3 regions of the Streptomyces sp. NPDC089424 genome follow, and region 3 is predicted to be linked to each of the others. Evidence: riboswitches for the same ligand, from Rfam matches in the RefSeq annotation. Region 3 holds a riboswitch; each other region holds the start of a gene.
The links. Region 3 has a riboswitch for cobalamin ahead of ACIP2X_RS19095 ((2Fe-2S) ferredoxin domain-containing protein). Riboswitches for the same ligand answer to the same signal wherever they lie in the genome.
Positions count from the first base shown of each region.

Region 1: another riboswitch for cobalamin. It lies ahead of ACIP2X_RS16995 (energy-coupling factor ABC transporter permease); the one in region 3 lies ahead of ACIP2X_RS19095 ((2Fe-2S) ferredoxin domain-containing protein).
Region 2: another riboswitch for cobalamin. It lies ahead of ACIP2X_RS25405 (prenyltransferase/squalene oxidase repeat-containing protein); the one in region 3 lies ahead of ACIP2X_RS19095 ((2Fe-2S) ferredoxin domain-containing protein).

Region 1 is NZ_JBIVHU010000003.1:439,374-444,744, forward strand. Features, by position in the region: gene cbiQ (cobalt ECF transporter T component CbiQ) at 1-667, opposite strand, end outside; gene ACIP2X_RS16990 (energy-coupling factor ABC transporter substrate-binding protein) at 673-1,032, opposite strand; gene ACIP2X_RS16995 (energy-coupling factor ABC transporter permease) at 1,029-1,739, opposite strand; cobalamin riboswitch at 1,773-1,957, opposite strand; gene ACIP2X_RS17000 (hypothetical protein) at 2,288-3,721, shown strand; gene ACIP2X_RS17005 (hypothetical protein) at 4,730-4,981, shown strand.
Region 2 is NZ_JBIVHU010000006.1:114,795-120,165, forward strand. Features, by position in the region: gene ACIP2X_RS25395 (MBL fold metallo-hydrolase) at 122-1,144, shown strand; gene ACIP2X_RS25400 (GNAT family N-acetyltransferase) at 1,290-1,970, shown strand; cobalamin riboswitch at 2,946-3,071, shown strand; gene ACIP2X_RS25405 (prenyltransferase/squalene oxidase repeat-containing protein) at 3,188-4,408, shown strand; gene ACIP2X_RS25410 (SCO2322 family protein) at 4,405-5,040, shown strand; gene ACIP2X_RS25415 (energy-coupling factor transporter transmembrane component T) at 5,033-5,371, shown strand, end outside.
Region 3 is NZ_JBIVHU010000003.1:861,259-866,629, reverse strand. Features, by position in the region: gene clpB (ATP-dependent chaperone ClpB) at 1-91, shown strand, start outside; gene trxA (thioredoxin) at 88-534, shown strand; gene ACIP2X_RS19105 (UBP-type zinc finger domain-containing protein) at 540-803, shown strand; gene ACIP2X_RS19100 (FAD-dependent oxidoreductase) at 803-2,590, shown strand; partial or broken gene ACIP2X_RS19095 ((2Fe-2S) ferredoxin domain-containing protein) at 2,549-2,958, opposite strand; cobalamin riboswitch at 3,018-3,141, opposite strand; gene ACIP2X_RS19090 (IS701 family transposase) at 3,553-4,752, opposite strand; partial or broken gene ACIP2X_RS19085 (IS5 family transposase) at 4,905-5,371, opposite strand, start outside.

The sequences.
Region 1 (5,371 bases), 420 kb from region 3:
AGACGCGGGCCTCGGGCACCAGGACGCGCAGGGTGCCGTCGTAGCCGCGCCCGGCGAGCCCGGCCTGCAGGCGACTCGCCCGGTCGAACGCGCGCACGAAGGCCGTGGCGCCCAGCCCGGCCAGCGACCGCCACTGGGCGGCGCGCGTGGTGTGCCCGAGCCGCGCCGCCTGCGCCTCGCGGATCCGGCGCACCGAGTCGAGGAGCAGAAAGCTCATGCGGTACGTCACCAGCGCCACGTCCACCACGGGCGCGGGCACGCCGGCCCGCACCAGGCGGGGCAACAGGTCGGACATCGGGGTGGTGAACGCGAACAGCAGCACGCCGAGTGAGGCCGCCGAGGTCCGCAGCAGCAACTCCCCGGCACGGACGGCGCCGCCGTCGGCGAGACCGACGAACCCGCCCGGCCCTCCGACCCGCACCAGCAACGGCAGCGCGCCGGTGACGCAGAAGCCCAGCGGCACGCGGTACGCGAGCCACAGCCGCCGCCATGGCACGCCCGCCGGCCCGAGCAGCACGGCCAGCGCCGTCACCAGCACCAGTGCCGCTCCCGGCCAGGGTGGCAGGGAGATCGCCAGCACCGTGAGGCCCAGCCCGAGCACGGCCTTGTCCACGGGGTGGCGGCGGCGCCAGCGACTGCTGTGCGCCGCCGCGTCGATCGGCAGCACGAGGCTCAGGCCCCTTCGGCCCCGTCGGCCCCGGACACCCGCGCCGCGCCCTGCAGCTCCCTGGCCCGGGCCTCACCCTGGCGACGGCCCCGCCGGACCCCGAAGTAGTACGCGAGCGCGCCCGCGCCGACCGCCGCCTGGAGGGCGAACAGCCCCGACTCGATCTCACCGGACGGCGGCTCGTACAGCGGGGCGAACCAGGGCTCGTAGTCCGGGTCCAGCTCGGTGATCGCCGTCTCCGCCTCGGCGTCGGCGCCGGTGAACGGCTCCTCCTTGTGGTCGCCGAGGCCGAGTACCAGCGGAAGCACCGCGAGGGCGACGACCGCGAGCAGCAGCAGGAGGTTGGTCCTCGTATGGCGCTTCACCGGGCCACCGCCTCGGCGTCGGCGTTCGCGCCGCGGGTCCCCTTGGGGGTGAGCAGCACGCCCAGCCGGGTCAGTTCCCCCTTGCTGGACTGCACGAGCAGCCGCATCACCAGCACCGTCAGCAGCCCCTCGCTCACCGCGAGCGGGATCTGCGTGACCGCGAAGATGGAGCCGAACTTGCCGAGCGCGCCCAGGAATCCGCTGCTCGGGTCGGGAAAGGCGAGTGCCAGCTGGACGCTGGTGACGCAGTACGTGGACAGGTCGGCGACGAACGCGCCGAAGAACACGGCGACCATCAGCGGCACGTCGTAGCGCCGCAGCAACCGGTAGACGCCGTACCCGGCCCAGGGGCCGACGATCGCCATCGAGAAGACGTTGGCGCCGAGCGTCGTCAGTCCGCCGTGCGCCAGCAACAGCGCCTGGAACAACAGGGTGATGGTGCCCAGCACCGCCATGACCGGCGGCCGGAACAGGATGGCGCCCAGTCCCGTGCCGGTGGGATGCGAGCAGCTTCCGGTCACGGACGGCAGTTTCAGGGCCGACAGGACGAACGTGAAGGCGCCCGAGGCGCCGAGCAGCAGGGTGCTCTCGGGATGTTCCCTGACCTCACGGGTGAGGGAACGGACTCCGTGGACGACGAACGGCGCGGACGCGGCACCCCAGGCGATCGCGTGCGCCGGAGGCAGAAAACCCTCGGCTATGTGCATGGCTTCAGCAGACCCTCTCCAGCACCTCGTGGATGGTGTACAACGTGCCTCGGCCGGTCTCCTGGCTGACGGGTGACACCGCCCGCGCTCCGCCTTCCCGGGTCACTTGGACCCAGTGGCTGCCCCTGAGGGCCGGAGCCGGACTTCCCGATCACAGTGGCGAGGGCCGCACCGGTATCGCACCGGATTTCCCGTTCACCAAGGCGTGGTGACAGTAGTGCGCCCGCGGGGGTGGTGACAAGCGGCGCATCGGGGGCGCGAAGGCGCTGGTCACGCGGCGCGCCGAGGCGGCGCGCGGGGCCGGCGCCGCTGGTCGGCGCCGGGTTCGGGGCCGGTTCGGGGCCGCTCCCCGGAGGCGGCCCCGATAAAGGGCGCGCCGGACGGCTGGACAGCAACGGCATTGGGAAATAAGTGAGTTGAGAGGCAGTTCGCCGGCCGGGGGGCACGCCGAACCGGGGGCCCGGTGGCGCCGGCACCGGAAGCGGGGTCCCGGTGACTCCGGCACCGACGGCTGCACGGGGAACCACTCGCACCAGGGGGAGAGCACGATGGACGAACCGACCTACACCACACCCTTCGCACCACCGCCACGGCCGCCCGAGCCGCCTCGCGTCCACCACCAGGACCCGCTGGCCGCCGCCCTCGGCAACGCCTCCCTGCTCGGCGTCGGCTACTGGCTGCTCGGACGCCGCGCACTCGCCGTACTGTCCCTGCTGGGCACGGTCGTCCTCGTCTCGCTGCTCGCCGCAACCGCCGCGTGGGGCTACGAGATCGCCGCGCTGGTGTGGTGGGTCGCGCTCGGCGCCCACGGATGGTTCCTCGCGAGCCGCGGCGTCCCGCGCGTCGCGTCCCGTAGGCAGCGCCTGATCGCGCTCTGCGTCACCGTGCCGGTGCTGCTGGCGGTGGGACTCCTGCGCTACGACGCCCTGCGCATCGGACAGGACGTCACCGAGGCCCGCGACAAGGGCGACTGCGCCGCGGTGTTCCGCGCCCAGGACGAGGTGTGGGCCGGGCACCGCGTGGCCGGCGCCCCGGTCAGCGCCCGCGGTGACGAGGTGGTCGAGGACTGCCGGAACCTGGGAACGGCCGAAGTACTGCTGGACAGAGGCCTGGGCAACGACACCGAGGCACTGGAACGGGGCTTCGGCATCCTCACCTCGGTGCTCCGCGAACCCGGCAACGAGCGGACCGTCGGCACGGTCCTCGACGGCTTCCTCGACGGACTGCCCACGGACAACCCCTGCGGGACCGTCGGCGTCACCGACTGGCTCCGCGACCGCGAGGCGACCCGCGACCAGCTCGACCGGTCCGCGTCCACCGCGGACCGCGTGGCGCCCGCCGCGCTCGTCGCCTGCGGTGACACCCTTATGCAGGGCGACGACTGGCAGGCCGCCAGGGCGCACTACCGGCAGCTGCTCGACGAGTATCCCGACGACGGTCTGGAGAGCCGGGCCCGCACCGGCGTCACCAAGGCCACGCAGGCCATCGAGCTGGACAACGTCCGCTCCCTGCTGACCGGCACGCAGGACGAACAACCCGAGTACTGCTCCCGGCCGGCCAAGTACAGCGCCGCCAAGCCCATGGGCAAGGGCACCAACCGGGCGATGTACTTCGGCAACACCGAGTACACCAACCAGCTCCCCGGCAACTGGAAGGCCACCGACGCCGCTCGCGCGGCGGCGGTCGTCTGCGTGGGCGAGGAGGACTTCGGGACGTCCGTCCAGACGTGCCCTTACCAGAGCCAGCGGTCCGGCACCATCACGTACGTGACCTTCCACCGGATCGCGATCCCGGTACGGGTCTACGAGGTGCGCACCGGCAAGCTCGTCTCCCGGCGCACGATCCAGATCAGCGGATCCAGCTGCCCCGCGGTCCTGTCGTACGTGACCTGGGGCGACGAAGACAACCCACCGCGGAACCGGTATGTCAACGACTCCAGTTCCGACGTGCGCAACGCGTTCAGGCCGCTGACCAACCGCTGACCGGCCGACGGCGTGGAGGACGGACCCGGGGAGGGTCCGCCCCCACGCCGCCGCGGCTGACCCTCACCCTCGCGACGACGTCGGCAGGCTCTTCGCGATGGTCCGACACGGCCGCGCCCGACAGCGACTCGGCGGTGCCGCACAGCGCCTGCGCCTTGGCCAGGTAGCCCATGAGGTTCTCGAACTCCCCGTAGGGAGAGCGCCCTTCGATCGCCATGAAGAGGCTCGCGCCCAGGGAGAAGACGTCGGACTTCTCGTCCCCCGCCCGGCCGCGGGCCACCTCGGGGGCGAGACGGCGGGGCTTGCCGCGGATGCCGCCCGTCGCAGGATGTTTTTCGGGGTCACATCGCCGCGCACCACGCCTTCGCCGTGCGACTTCGCGAGCGCGCCGGCGATCCGACCGCCGATCCAACCGGCCTCCGCGGGAGTCGGGCGGCCACGGTCCCCGAGGAGCTGGGCGAGGCTGCGGGAGCGGACCCACGCCTCACTCCTCACCCCACGTCCAACAGTGGTGACGGAGTGTACTGAGAGGCCCGTTCGTCGCAGGGATCCAAGATCATCGAGCACGAGGGAGCGAAGGGTCTTCCGTTTCGACAAGTGGAGGCGTAGGTTCCGGGTACCCCGCGCGGCACCTTCACAGGTGCGGGCCCGCCAGTTCCGGACGGCGGGCCGCGCGGGGGCCAGACCCACGGTCGAGCAGGTCGCCGGTGGACGGGACGGCCGCGCACACGGGTGACGGTCGATCAGCCCCCACGCAGGGGTGGCGCGTCCGGGCCGGACGCTGGGCCGAGCGCGGGGAGGCGGACCGCTCCTGCCAGCGGCGATGCCGAGGCGGCTGCTGCATCGGGGGTACCGGCCGGACAGCCCGCGCCCATCCGTGGCCGACGGAGCCTCAGAACCCCTGGATGGCCTTCCCGATGAGCGCCGCGCGAGAAGTCGATCTAGCCTCCGAGATGAGCGCTGAATGGATCTTCGAGTGGCGCTCCCTGTCCGGCCCAAGGAGGAGATATGCGCAGGTTTCACAAGGCCGCTGTCGCGACCGTCATCATAAGCAGTGTCGGTTTCATGGGTGTCGGTCCCGCCACTGCCGTGGAAGCGAAAGGCCCGCACGGCGGCGGATGCAGATCCCATGACCTGAACATCGACATCCTGGGCCAGGTCGGCATTCTCAACGGCCTGGGCGGGAACCTGATCAACGGTGAGGGCAGCCCAGGCGCCCAGTTCACCGACATCGGTTCCGATTGTGACGACGACCGTTAACCGAGTCACCTAGCTCACCGCTTGGGCCCCGGCGTCCGGGCCGCGAACCCGGCGCCCGCCCATGAGTGGCCGCTTGCGTTTCGTCTCGAAGTGGGTGCGAAGGCCCCGGACCTCACCGGTCCGGGGCCTTTGTGACGCCCGACGCCCGGCGGTCGGCGACCGGCGACCGGCGACCGACGCCCGGCGACCTGGCGATGGCTGTCGGTCGGGCGAGTATTTCGCGGGACGCGGGACGCGGGACGCGGGACGCGGGGACGCGATACGCGCGGCGTTCCACCGCCCCGTCCGCCGGCCGAGGCTCGACGAGCGCGTGCCGCGGGCCAGTGGGGAGCAAAAGGCACGGAAGCCCATTATTTCGTGACGTCAGTCACAGCGCTTCTCCCATCAACC
Region 2 (5,371 bases), on a different contig from region 3:
GGACTACGAAGACTGATACCAGCTCGTCCCCGAGGAGTCCACGGCCCGGAACCGGTGACTCGGGCTCCCATGGAAACGTGTTCTAGTTATAGTGACCGCACGGCGGCGATCGGGGGAGCCCATGACGCAGGTGCACGACCACGGCGGCGGCGTACGGTCCCTGAAGGTCCCCATTCCGGACAACCCCCTGGGCCACACCCTCGTCCACGTCGTCGACACCGACGCCGGCCCGGTGCTGATCGACACCGGCTGGGACGACCCGGCGTCCTGGGACACCCTGGCCGCGGGGCTCGCGGCGTGCGGCACCTCGGCCGCCGAGGTGCACGGCGTGGTCGTCACCCACCACCACCCCGACCACCACGGCCTGTCGGGCCGCGTGCGGGAGGCCTCGGGGGCGTGGATCGCGATGCACGCGGCGGACGCGGCCGTGGTCCGGCGCACGCACGAGGCCCGCCCCGAGCACTGGTTCGCGTACATGGCGGACAAGCTCACCGCGGCCGGCGCCCCCGAGGCCCACATCGCCCCGCTGCGCACCGCCCGCGGTCGGCTGCCCGGCCTCTCCCCCGCCCTCCCCGACCGCGAGATCGTCCCCGGTGAGCTGCTCGCCCTGCCCGGGCGCCGGCTGCGCGCGATCTGGACACCGGGCCACACGCCGGGCCACGTCTGCCTGCACCTGGAGGAGGAGCACCCCGCCCGACTGCCGGGCCACGGACGCCTGTTCTCCGGCGACCACGTGCTGCCCGAGATCACCCCGCACATCGGCCTGTACGAGGACCCGGACGACACGACCGTGACCGACCCGCTCGGCGACTACCTGGCCTCCCTGGAGCGCGTCGCGCGCCTCGACCCCGCCGAGGTCCTCCCGGCGCACCAGTACGCCTTCACCGACGCCCCCGCCCGGGTGGCCCAGTTGCTCGCCCACCACGAGGCGCGGCTGACCGGCCTGCTGGTGCTCCTGGCCGAGCCCCTGACCCCCTGGCGGCTCGCCGAGCGCATGGACTGGAACCGGCCCTGGGCCGAGATCCCCTACGGTTCCCGCACCATCGCCGTCTCCGAGGCGGAGGCCCATCTGCGCCGGCTGGTGAAACTGGGGCGGGCGGAGGCCGTCGCGGGCAGCGATCCGGTGACGTACGTGGCGGTGTGAGCGTCCGCGCGGCAGCGGGTCGCGACGCCCGCGTCGGGCCTGGCGGTAGATTCGGCCCCGTCCCCTGGACGACGGCGGCCACCGCCGCGCTTTCAGGGCCTGTCCGTCACGGGTCTGTCATCCCTTCCTCCCCACGGGAGTTCGTATGCTGTGGGCGCGACTGAGGCGTCGCAGGTCACTGCCGCCGCTCCCGGTGCCGGGGCCGTGCGCGCTCGGCCGGCACACGGTGCACACCGGAGGTCTGCTGCTGTACACCCCGGAGACCCAGCTGGACCTGCTGGCGGCGGTCGCCGCCGGATCGGACGGCGCGGCGCAGCGGTGGCTCGGGATGCGGGGCGAGGAGGTCGTCGCCGACACCCGCATCCGGGAGTCCCTGCTGCGGATGCGCCCCGGCGACAGTCACCGTGGCATCCCCCCGCGGTGGCTCTCGGCGTTCGAACTCGACCCCGAGGGCGGTGAGGTCCTGGTGGCCGTGGGCCGGGAGGACGGCCGCTACGCCGGGGCCCTCCAACTCGACCGCACCGCCGGGCAGATCGGCGGCTGGCTCGCACCGCACGCCCGCGGCCGGGGCCTCGGCGCGGAGCTGTTCGCCGCGGGCGCCCAGCTCGGCCACACCCACTTCGGCCTGGACTCGGTCCACGCCGGGACCGAGGTCACCAACTCGGCCTGCCGGGGCGCCCTCACGCGCGCGGGCTTCGTGCCGGCAGAGGGGCCGCCCCGGCACACCCTGCGCGACGGCCGCGAGATCGACGCGACCTGGTTCCGCCACGAGTCCGCCCCCGTCACCCGCTGCCGCGCAGCAAACCTGATCCGAACCGGCGCGTAGCCCTCCGGGGCGACGAGCGACCCCACGGAACCTTGCCCACAATGCAACCGCCGCCCCCCACAAGGGCCTGCGCATCCCACCCAGGATGCGACCGGATGCCTCACGGCGGCTTGCGCCGCAGCCCGCCCGGGGTGTGACCGGCAACCCCACGGGCCCTTGCGCCGCAGCCCGCCCGGGATGTGAACCGCAACCCCACGGGCGCTTGCGCCGCAGCCCGCCCGGGATGTGACCGGCAACCCCACGGGCGCTTGCGCGTCCGGTGACGGGCGGCCCGACGGGGGCTTGCACGAAGCCCGCACGGGGTAGCGGGCGGCCCAACGGGGCGCATGTCCGCCCAGGATGCGACCAACGGCCCCCCGGGAGCCTGCGCGTAGCGCGCCCGGGGTGTGGTTGGCGGCCCCAAGGGGGCTTGCACGCGGCCCGCACGGGGTGGCTTGCGGCCCAACGGGGCTTATCCGTAGCCCGCCCAGGATGCGACCAGCAACCCCACAAGGCCTGCGCGCCCACCCAGGATGCGACCGGATGCCTCACGGCGGCTTACGCCGCAGCCCGCCCAGGATGCGACCAACGGCCCCCGGGAGCCTGCGCATAGCGCGCCCGGGGTGTGACCGACGGTCCCACGGGGGCTTGCACGTGGCCCGCACGGGGTGGCGGCGCCCAACAGGGCCTATCTGTAGCCCGCCCAGAATGCGACCCTCAGCCCCACGGGAGCCTGCGCGCAGCCGCCCCAGGATGCGACCGTCAGCCCCACAAGGGCCTGCGCGTAGCCCGCCCGGGGCGCGACCGTCAGCCCCACGGGAGCCTCGTAGCCCACCCGAGATGTGACCGGCAATCCCACAAGGGCCTGCGCGTAGCCCATCCAGGATGCGGCCGCCGCCCCCGCAGGACTTGCACCTAGCCCACCCGAGGTGCCCCGCGGGGGTCTGTGCCCGGTCCGGTCGGGGTGTGACCGGCGCCCCATGGGGCTGGGGCTACGGGCGGGTAGAGTGGCCCGGTCGTCATCACACCCGTACGGGGGAAAGCCGGTGCAAATCCGGCGCTGACCCGCAACCGTGAGCAGCCGAGGCTGTGAGCCGGACCGCCCCGCACGGCAGCGTGACCGGCTCAAGTGCACCGGCAACCGGCCGGTGTACGGCACCGTCGAGGTATACGGAGCCGAGCCGCCCGGGGGTTGCCCGTGCTGCGCGGCTCCCCGCAGGGAGAGGCACCCGCCGATCATGAACGTCGTCCGCCGCAGCGCAGCGGCCCTGGCCGTCACCGCAGTGATCGGCGCCGCCGGGGTCCCGGCCGCCCAGGCCGCGAGCCCCTCCCCGTCGCTGCCCTCGGGGCTGTACGGCACGGGTGACCCCACCTACGACGGCGTGTGGCGCCAGTCCCTCGCCCTGCTCGCCCACGACGCCGTCGGCGTGCGGCCCGCCGCCGCGGGCGTGGAGTGGCTGGCCGGACAGCAGTGCGCCGACGGCGCGTTCGCGCCGTACCGCGCCGACACCGCCAAGCCCTGCGACGCCAAGACGCCGGTCGACACCAACATGACGGCCGCCGCCGTGCAGGCACTCGCCGCGCTCGGCGGGCACGACGCCGTCACCGGCAAGGCCGTCACCTGGCTGAAGTCCGCGCAGGGCAAGGACGGCGGCTGGGGCTACACCGCCGGCGGCCCCAGCGACGCCAACTCGACCTCCCTCGTCATCGGAGCCCTCGCCGCCGCGGGCGAGCGGCCGCAGGACGTCGTCAAGGGCGGCCGGTCCGCCCAGGACGCCCTGCTCGCGTTCGCCATACCGTGCGACGACGCCAAGGGCGCCGGGGCGTTCGCCTACCAGCCCGACAAGAAGGGCGCCCTCGCCGCCAATCCGGACGCCACCGCGGCCGGCGTGCTGGGCTCGCTCGGCAAGGGCCTGGCCGCCGAGGCCGCCGGCACCGCCGCCGCGCCCTCCTGCGCCGACGGCGACGACCTCACCCCCGAGCGGGCCGCCGCGAACGGCGCCTCCTACCTCGCCGACGCGCTCGCCGCGGACGGCCACCTCATGTCGGCCCTCCCCGGTTCCGAGGACCAGCCCGACTACGGCAACACGGCCGACGCCGTCGTGGCCCTCGCCGCCCAGGGCGGCGCGGCCCGAGCGGCCGGGCCCCTCAAGTGGCTGGAGCGGAACGCCGTCGCCTGGGCCAAGCAGAGCGGCCCGGCCGCCTACGCCCAGCTGATCCTCGCCGCGCACGCGGCCGGTGGCGACCCGCGCGACTTCGGCGGCACGGACCTCGTGCGGCTGCTGAACGCGTCGGGCCCCGCGCCGCAGAGCGCGCAGCGGCCCGCCACCGCGGACAGCGAGGCCACGTCCGAGTCGGACGACGGCTTCGGTGTCTGGTGGTACGTCGGCGTCTGCCTCGTCGCCGGTGTCGGCATCGGCTTCCTGCTCAGCGGCCGGAACCGGAAGCAGCAGCCGTGATACGCCGGGCGGCGGCCCTCCTCGCCGCGCTCCTGATCGCCCTGGCCGCCGGCACGGGCCCGGCCCAGGCCACCGGCTACCGCTACTGGTCGTTCTGGGAGCGCGACGGCAAGGCGTGGACGTACGCCACCCAGGGTCCCTCCCTCGCCCGCCCCGCGGACGGCTCCGTGCAGGGTTTCCGTTTCGCGGTCAGCGAGGACTCCGCGGACGCGTCCCGGCCGCGCGGCGAGGCCGGCTTCACCACGATCTGCGCGGGCACCCCGGCGCGGGACGGCCACAAGCGGGTGGCCCTGGTCATCGACTTCGGCACGGCGTCGGACGCCCCGTCCGGCGAGACGCCGCCCGCGCCCCGCACGGCCTGCGCCCGGCTCGCCCCGGACGCGACGGCGGCGGAGGCCCTGGCGGCGGTCGCCAAGCCGCTCCGGTACGACGCCAACGCCCTGTTGTGCGCGATCGGCGGCTACCCGGCGAAGGGCTGCGGGGAGCAGGTGGCGTCGGCGGGCAAGCCGGCCGGTGAGCCGGCGGACGAGAGCGGCGGCGGCCCGTCGCTGGGCGTCGTCGCCGGGGTGGCGGCGGTGGCGGTGCTGGGCGCGGCGGCCGGCTGGCAGGCCCGCCGGCGCAGGCATGGCTGACCACGGCTCGGGCGTGGACCGGCACGGCACCCGGCCGGCGTCGGCGGGCGTCACCGCCCTGCGGCGCCGGCCCCCCGCGCCGGTCCACCCCGGCGCCTGGTGGCTGTGGTCCCTGGCCCTCGGCACCGCGGCCACCCGCACCACCAACCCGCTGCTCCTCGCACTCCTCGTGACGGTCTCGGCCTACGTCGTCGCCACCCGCCGCCCCCACACCCCTTGGGCCCTCTCCTACGGCGCCTTCGTCAAGCTGGCCCTCGCCGTGCTGCTGGTCCGCCTGGTGTTCGCCGTCGCCCTCGGTTCGCCCCTGCCGGGCACCCACACCCTGCTCACC
Region 3 (5,371 bases):
CGGTGCGACGGTCCGCGTCGACGCCGAGCATGGAGAGCTGGTGGTCACCTACGACCAGCCCGAGGACGTGAAGGGAGCGCGGGCGGCATGAGCACGATGCAGGCGACGACCGTCAGTTGCCCCCACTGCGGGCGCACCAACCGGGTGCCCGTGGCCGCGGAGGGCCGCCCCAAGTGCGGCCACTGCAAGCGGCCCCTACCGTGGATGGTGGACGCGGGCGACGACGACTTCACCGAGGTCGCCGAGCGGGCCGACGTCCCCGTCGTGGTCGATCTGTGGGCCACCTGGTGCGGCCCCTGCCGCATGGTCAGCCCCGCACTGGAGAAGGTCGCCACCGATCTCGCCGGCCGAATCAAACTCGTCAAGGTCGACGTCGACAAGAACCCGCGACTGTCGCAGCGTTTCGAGGTCCAGGCCGTACCGACACTGGTGATCCTCGACCGGGGCGAGATGGTCGCCCGGCAGGCGGGGGCGGCGCCCGCCCCCGCTCTGCGCCAATGGGTGGAACAGTCGATCAGCGCCCGGAAAGGGTGATCCGGATGACCCTGCACGCAGACCCCCACCTCGCGCTCGTCCGGCCGGTCCAGCCGCTGACCCCAGAAGGGTGTCAGGAGTGTCTGATGCTCGGCGCCCCGTGGGTCCACCTGAGGCTCTGCCTGACCTGCGGGCACGTCGGCTGCTGCGACTCCTCGCCGAACAAGCACGCGCGCAAGCACGCAGCTGCCGACGCCCATCCGATCGTGCAGTCGTTCCAGCCCGGCGAGGAATGGCGCTGGTGCTACGTTCACGAGGCGTTCGTCTGATGTCCGGCGACCAGTCGCTGCCGGGCGAAGAACCGGTGCCGGAGAAAGCGGACGAGGCCGCCTTCTGGGAGACCCCGGACATCTACGGCGCGTATCCGCGCCTCACGGAGGACCAGACAGCACGTCTGGCGGAGCACGGGCAACGCCGGACCATGGCTCCGAACGACGTGTTGATCCGGGAGGGGGAGCGCTGCGAGACGTTCTTCGTCGTCCTCAGCGGTACCGTCGCCGTCGTCGAGGACTACGGCACTCCGGAGGAGCACGTGCTGCGCGTGCACGGCCCCGGTCGCTTCATCGGCGAACTCGGCCTGCTGCACGGACAAGTGGCTTTCTACACCGCTGTCGCCAGGGAGCCGGGCGAGGTCCTCGTCGTCTCCGTGGACCGGTTGCGCCACCTGGTGACCCAGGACGCCACCGTCGGGGACATCGTGCTGCGCGCCTGTCTGTGCCGTCGCGCGCTGCTTGTCGGACAGGGCGCCGGCTTCCGCATCATCGGCTCGCGTTACTCGCCCGACACCAGACGGCTGCGCGAATTCGCCGTCCGCAACCGGCTGCCGCACCGCTGGATCGACCTGGAGACCGACGAGGAGGCCGAGGAGCTGCTGCGCCGCTTCGGCGTCGGCCCGGCGGAGATCCCACTCGTCATCTGGCGGGACACCACCCTGTTGCGCAACCCCAGCAACGCGGAACTGGCCCGGCTCATCGGCCTGCCGTCACTACCCGCCGGAAACCGTCACGGCGACGTCCTCATCGTAGGCTCCGGACCAGCCGGCCTCGCCGCCGCGGTCTATGCCGCCTCCGAGGGCCTAAGAACCACGGTGGTGGAGACGATGGCCACCGGCGGCCAGGCCGGCACGTCGTCCCGCATCGAGAATCTGCTGGGCTTCCCATCCGGCATCTCCGGCGCCGAACTCACCGAACGCGCCGTGCTCCAGGCCGACAAGTTCGGCGCCAGGATCAGCCTTCCGCTGGAGGCGACCGGTCTCCATCCCAAGGACGAGGACCACTACGTAGTGGCGTTCGCCGACGGCAGTGAGATCGCCGCCCGCGCCGTCGTCCTGGCCATGGGTGCCCGCTACCGCCGGCTCCAGGTGCCCGGCATCGAACGCCTGGAGGGAACGGGCGTGCACTACTCGGCGACCGTCTACGAGGCCCAGCAGTGCCGCACCGACCCGGTGGCCGTCGTCGGCGGAGGCAACTCGGCGGGCCAGGCGGTGCTGTTCCTCGCCGAGTACGCGCCGAAGGTGCACCTGCTGGTCCGAGGAGCCAGCCTTGATGCCAACATGTCCCGCTACCTGGTCGACCAGGTCGAACGCCATCCGCGGGTGGAGGTCATGCTGCACACCGAGGTCACCGAGGCCATCGGCCACGACGTGCTGGAGGAACTCGACGTGGTCGACAACCGCACGGGCGGGCACCGCCGGCTCGCGGTACGGAGCCTGTTCATCTTCACCGGCGCTGAACCTCACACCGAGTGGCTCGCCGGCATCATCGCCCTCGACTCCCGCGGCTTCGTCCTCACCGGGCCGCAGGCTCAGGAGGCCTGCGCCCACCCCGAGGTGTGGCACGGCAGAGGGCGCTCGTGCATGACCCTGGAGACCAGCCTGCCCGGGGTCTTCGCGGTAGGGGACGTCCGTAGCGGCTCGGTGAAACGGGTGGCCTCCGCGGTCGGCGAAGGCGCGATGAGCATCCACTTCGTGCACCGCTACCTGGGCCGCACGGCCGCGCCGGGCGGCACCGACAGCTCACCGCACACCCGTCCGAAGGAGTCCGCTTGGCTCGCATGACGCCCAGGAGGTGAAGGCATACAGGTCGAGGATGTCCGGCAACGGAGTGACTCCCGGGCCGCCGGCGCGTACCCAGGCGACGAGTCCTCCGTCGCGTCCGTGTCGTTGACGAGCCCCAGCCAGACCGGCCGGGCACCGGCGGCACTGCGGACGGCTGTACAGCGAATACGTTGGCCTGCCACACGTCACGGCAGTCGGAGATGCGCACCGGCACATCCGCCCGCAGTCTCGGTCTGTGCGGCGTGATCGATTCCGGTCCCCTTGGGGCTGCCACAGCAGCAATCGCGGCATACGACTACTAGGCACGGCACCGGACCGTTCGCCTCCACAGTCTCGCCTGAAGCCTCTTCCGTCGGCCTCCCGGGCATCACACCACTCCCCCGCCCGGGGAGATCCGCCCCGGCGTTGCTCGAGGAGACGACCGCGTGAGTCTCCTGGCTCCCGGGTCGCCGCTCGCCCCGCCTTGCCACCCGGTCCTGGGGCGGCGGCCTGCGGGAACTCGCTCACCGGTCACAGTGGCGGGACCGCGCCGGATTCACACCGGCTTCCTCGGACCGCCGTCGCCGTATGTCGCCGGCCATCATCCCGTCACTGCGGCGACACCGTCACCTGCCCACCGCGCGGAAGGGCTCCCGTGAGCGGCGTGCCCGCGGGAGTCCTTTCGTACGCGCCTGCCGTGAGGAGTGACACGACAATTATGAGCAGGACATCGGGGCGGCTACGTCGTCGGGGCGGCAGCAGGCTGTCGCCGCGCTCCCCAGCGGCCCCTAGTACTCCAGTTGCAGTTCGCTATTCCTGCTGGTCAGCGGCGTGTTCGTGAGTGTACTGGGCTGATGTTCCGTCAGGCGGCGGGAGTTCGTGACTTCGGGTGCGGCGGCGGTAGTGACAGCGCATGGCGATCGCCTGGTGACGGCGGCGCCAGCGGGACCAATTCAGTGCGTGGCGTGTGCGCCGGACATGCGTCAGCGTGGGGCGGCCAACTGCCAGGAGTCGCCGGATTTCCGCCACCGTGAGCGGGACGAGATCGCCGGAACCGATTCTGCGGCCCCCCTTTCCGTCCCCGCGGCGGCGGCCATGGCAGCGAGGAAGGCGTGGGCGAGCATGGCCAGAGTGATGTGCCGATACCAGCCCGGATACCGGCGAACTTCGTACTGATCCAGGCCGCACTCGTTCTTCGCGGCCTGGAAAGCCTCCTCGATCGCCCAGCGCGTCCCGGCGATCCGTACCAGTTCGGTGATGCCGGTGCCGGCTGGTGCATAGGCGAGGTAGTAGGCGATCTCGTCCGGGCGGGCCAGGCTGCGGCGGGCCAGCACCCACCGGTCGTGGGTGGGCGCATCGCCGTCGAAGTCATCGATCGCGGGCAGCCTCGCCGCCGCCCAGTCGTAGACGCGCGGCCCTTTCGCGCCCGCCCCACAGGAGTGGCGTTCCCAGGCGTCCTCGGGTGCCTGGGAGATGGCGAAGTCGATGCGGCCGATGGCGTGCACGTGCTGGGACTTCGGCACGGCCAGGACATAGCCGACGCCGGCCTCCTCCAGCAGGCGGCGCAGCCGCCACTCCTGGCCGTAGGCCGAGTCTGCGGTCACCCAGGCGATCGGCAGCGGCGAGGCCAGGGCCCGCATGATGATGGCCTTCGCGAGATCGCCTTGGGTGGCGAACGTGCGCTCGTCGGGAATCTTCGCCTCTGTGCAGCGGGCCGGATCAGAGGTCCAGGACTTCGGCAAGTACAGCTCTCGGTCCACCAGCGCGCGGCCCTTGGAGGAGGCATAGGCGGCGAACACGCCGATCTGGCAGTTCTCGGTGCGGCCGGCGGTGCCGGAGTACTGCCGTTGCACCCCGGCTGAGACGGTGCCCTTCTTGATGAACCCGGTGTCGTCGATGATCAGCACCCCGGCCGTGTCCCCGAGCTTCTCAGCGACGTATTCCTGCAGGGCATCACGGATTTCGTCGGGATCCCAGCAGGCTCGGCTCAGCAAGTGCTGCAACCCTGCGGGAGTGTGGTGACCGGCATGCTCGGCCAGCTGCCAGCTGTTCTTCCGGCCCACTGGTCCGAGCAGGCCGTGCACATAGGCCCGCATCCGCCGCCGAAGATCCACCCGCCCGAAGCGGTGACCGATCCGCACCAGCAGTTCTTCCAGCTCCGCCGACCAGACATCGGGCCGCACATCATCTTGCACGACAAGCACAACGGCCCACCGCACCCGAAGTCACGAACTCCCGCCGCCTGACGGAACATCAGCCCAGTACACCCACGAACACGCCACTGACCAGCAGGAATAGCGAACTGCAACTGGAGTACTAGGCGCTGTTTCTCGGATCATGTGCGGAGCCAGATGATGAGTGCGGCGAGGGTTACGGTGCCGAGGTAGGTGTAGGCCCGTTTCTCGTAGCGTGTGGCGACGGCGCGGAAGCCTTTCAGGCGGTTGATGGCACGCTCGACGGTGTTGCGCTTCGTGTAGCGCTCGCGGTCGAACCCGGTGGGCCGGTCACCCCGGGAACCGCGGTTCTGCCGGTGCCTGCGCTGGTCGAGCCGTTCGGGGATGGTGTGCGGTATTCCGCGCCGTCGCAGGTAGCGGCGGTTTTCGCGGGACGTGTAGGCCTTGTCGGCCAGGACATGGTCGGGTCGGCTGCGGGGCCGGCCGACTCCAATACGGGGCACGGACAGCTGCTCCAGGACGGGGCGGAGTTGGGGCCGTCGCCGTAGTGTCCGGGGGTCAGGAGGAGGGCGAGGGGCCGACGTCGTCCGTCGGCTGCGAGGTGGATCTTGGTGGTGAAGCCGCCGCG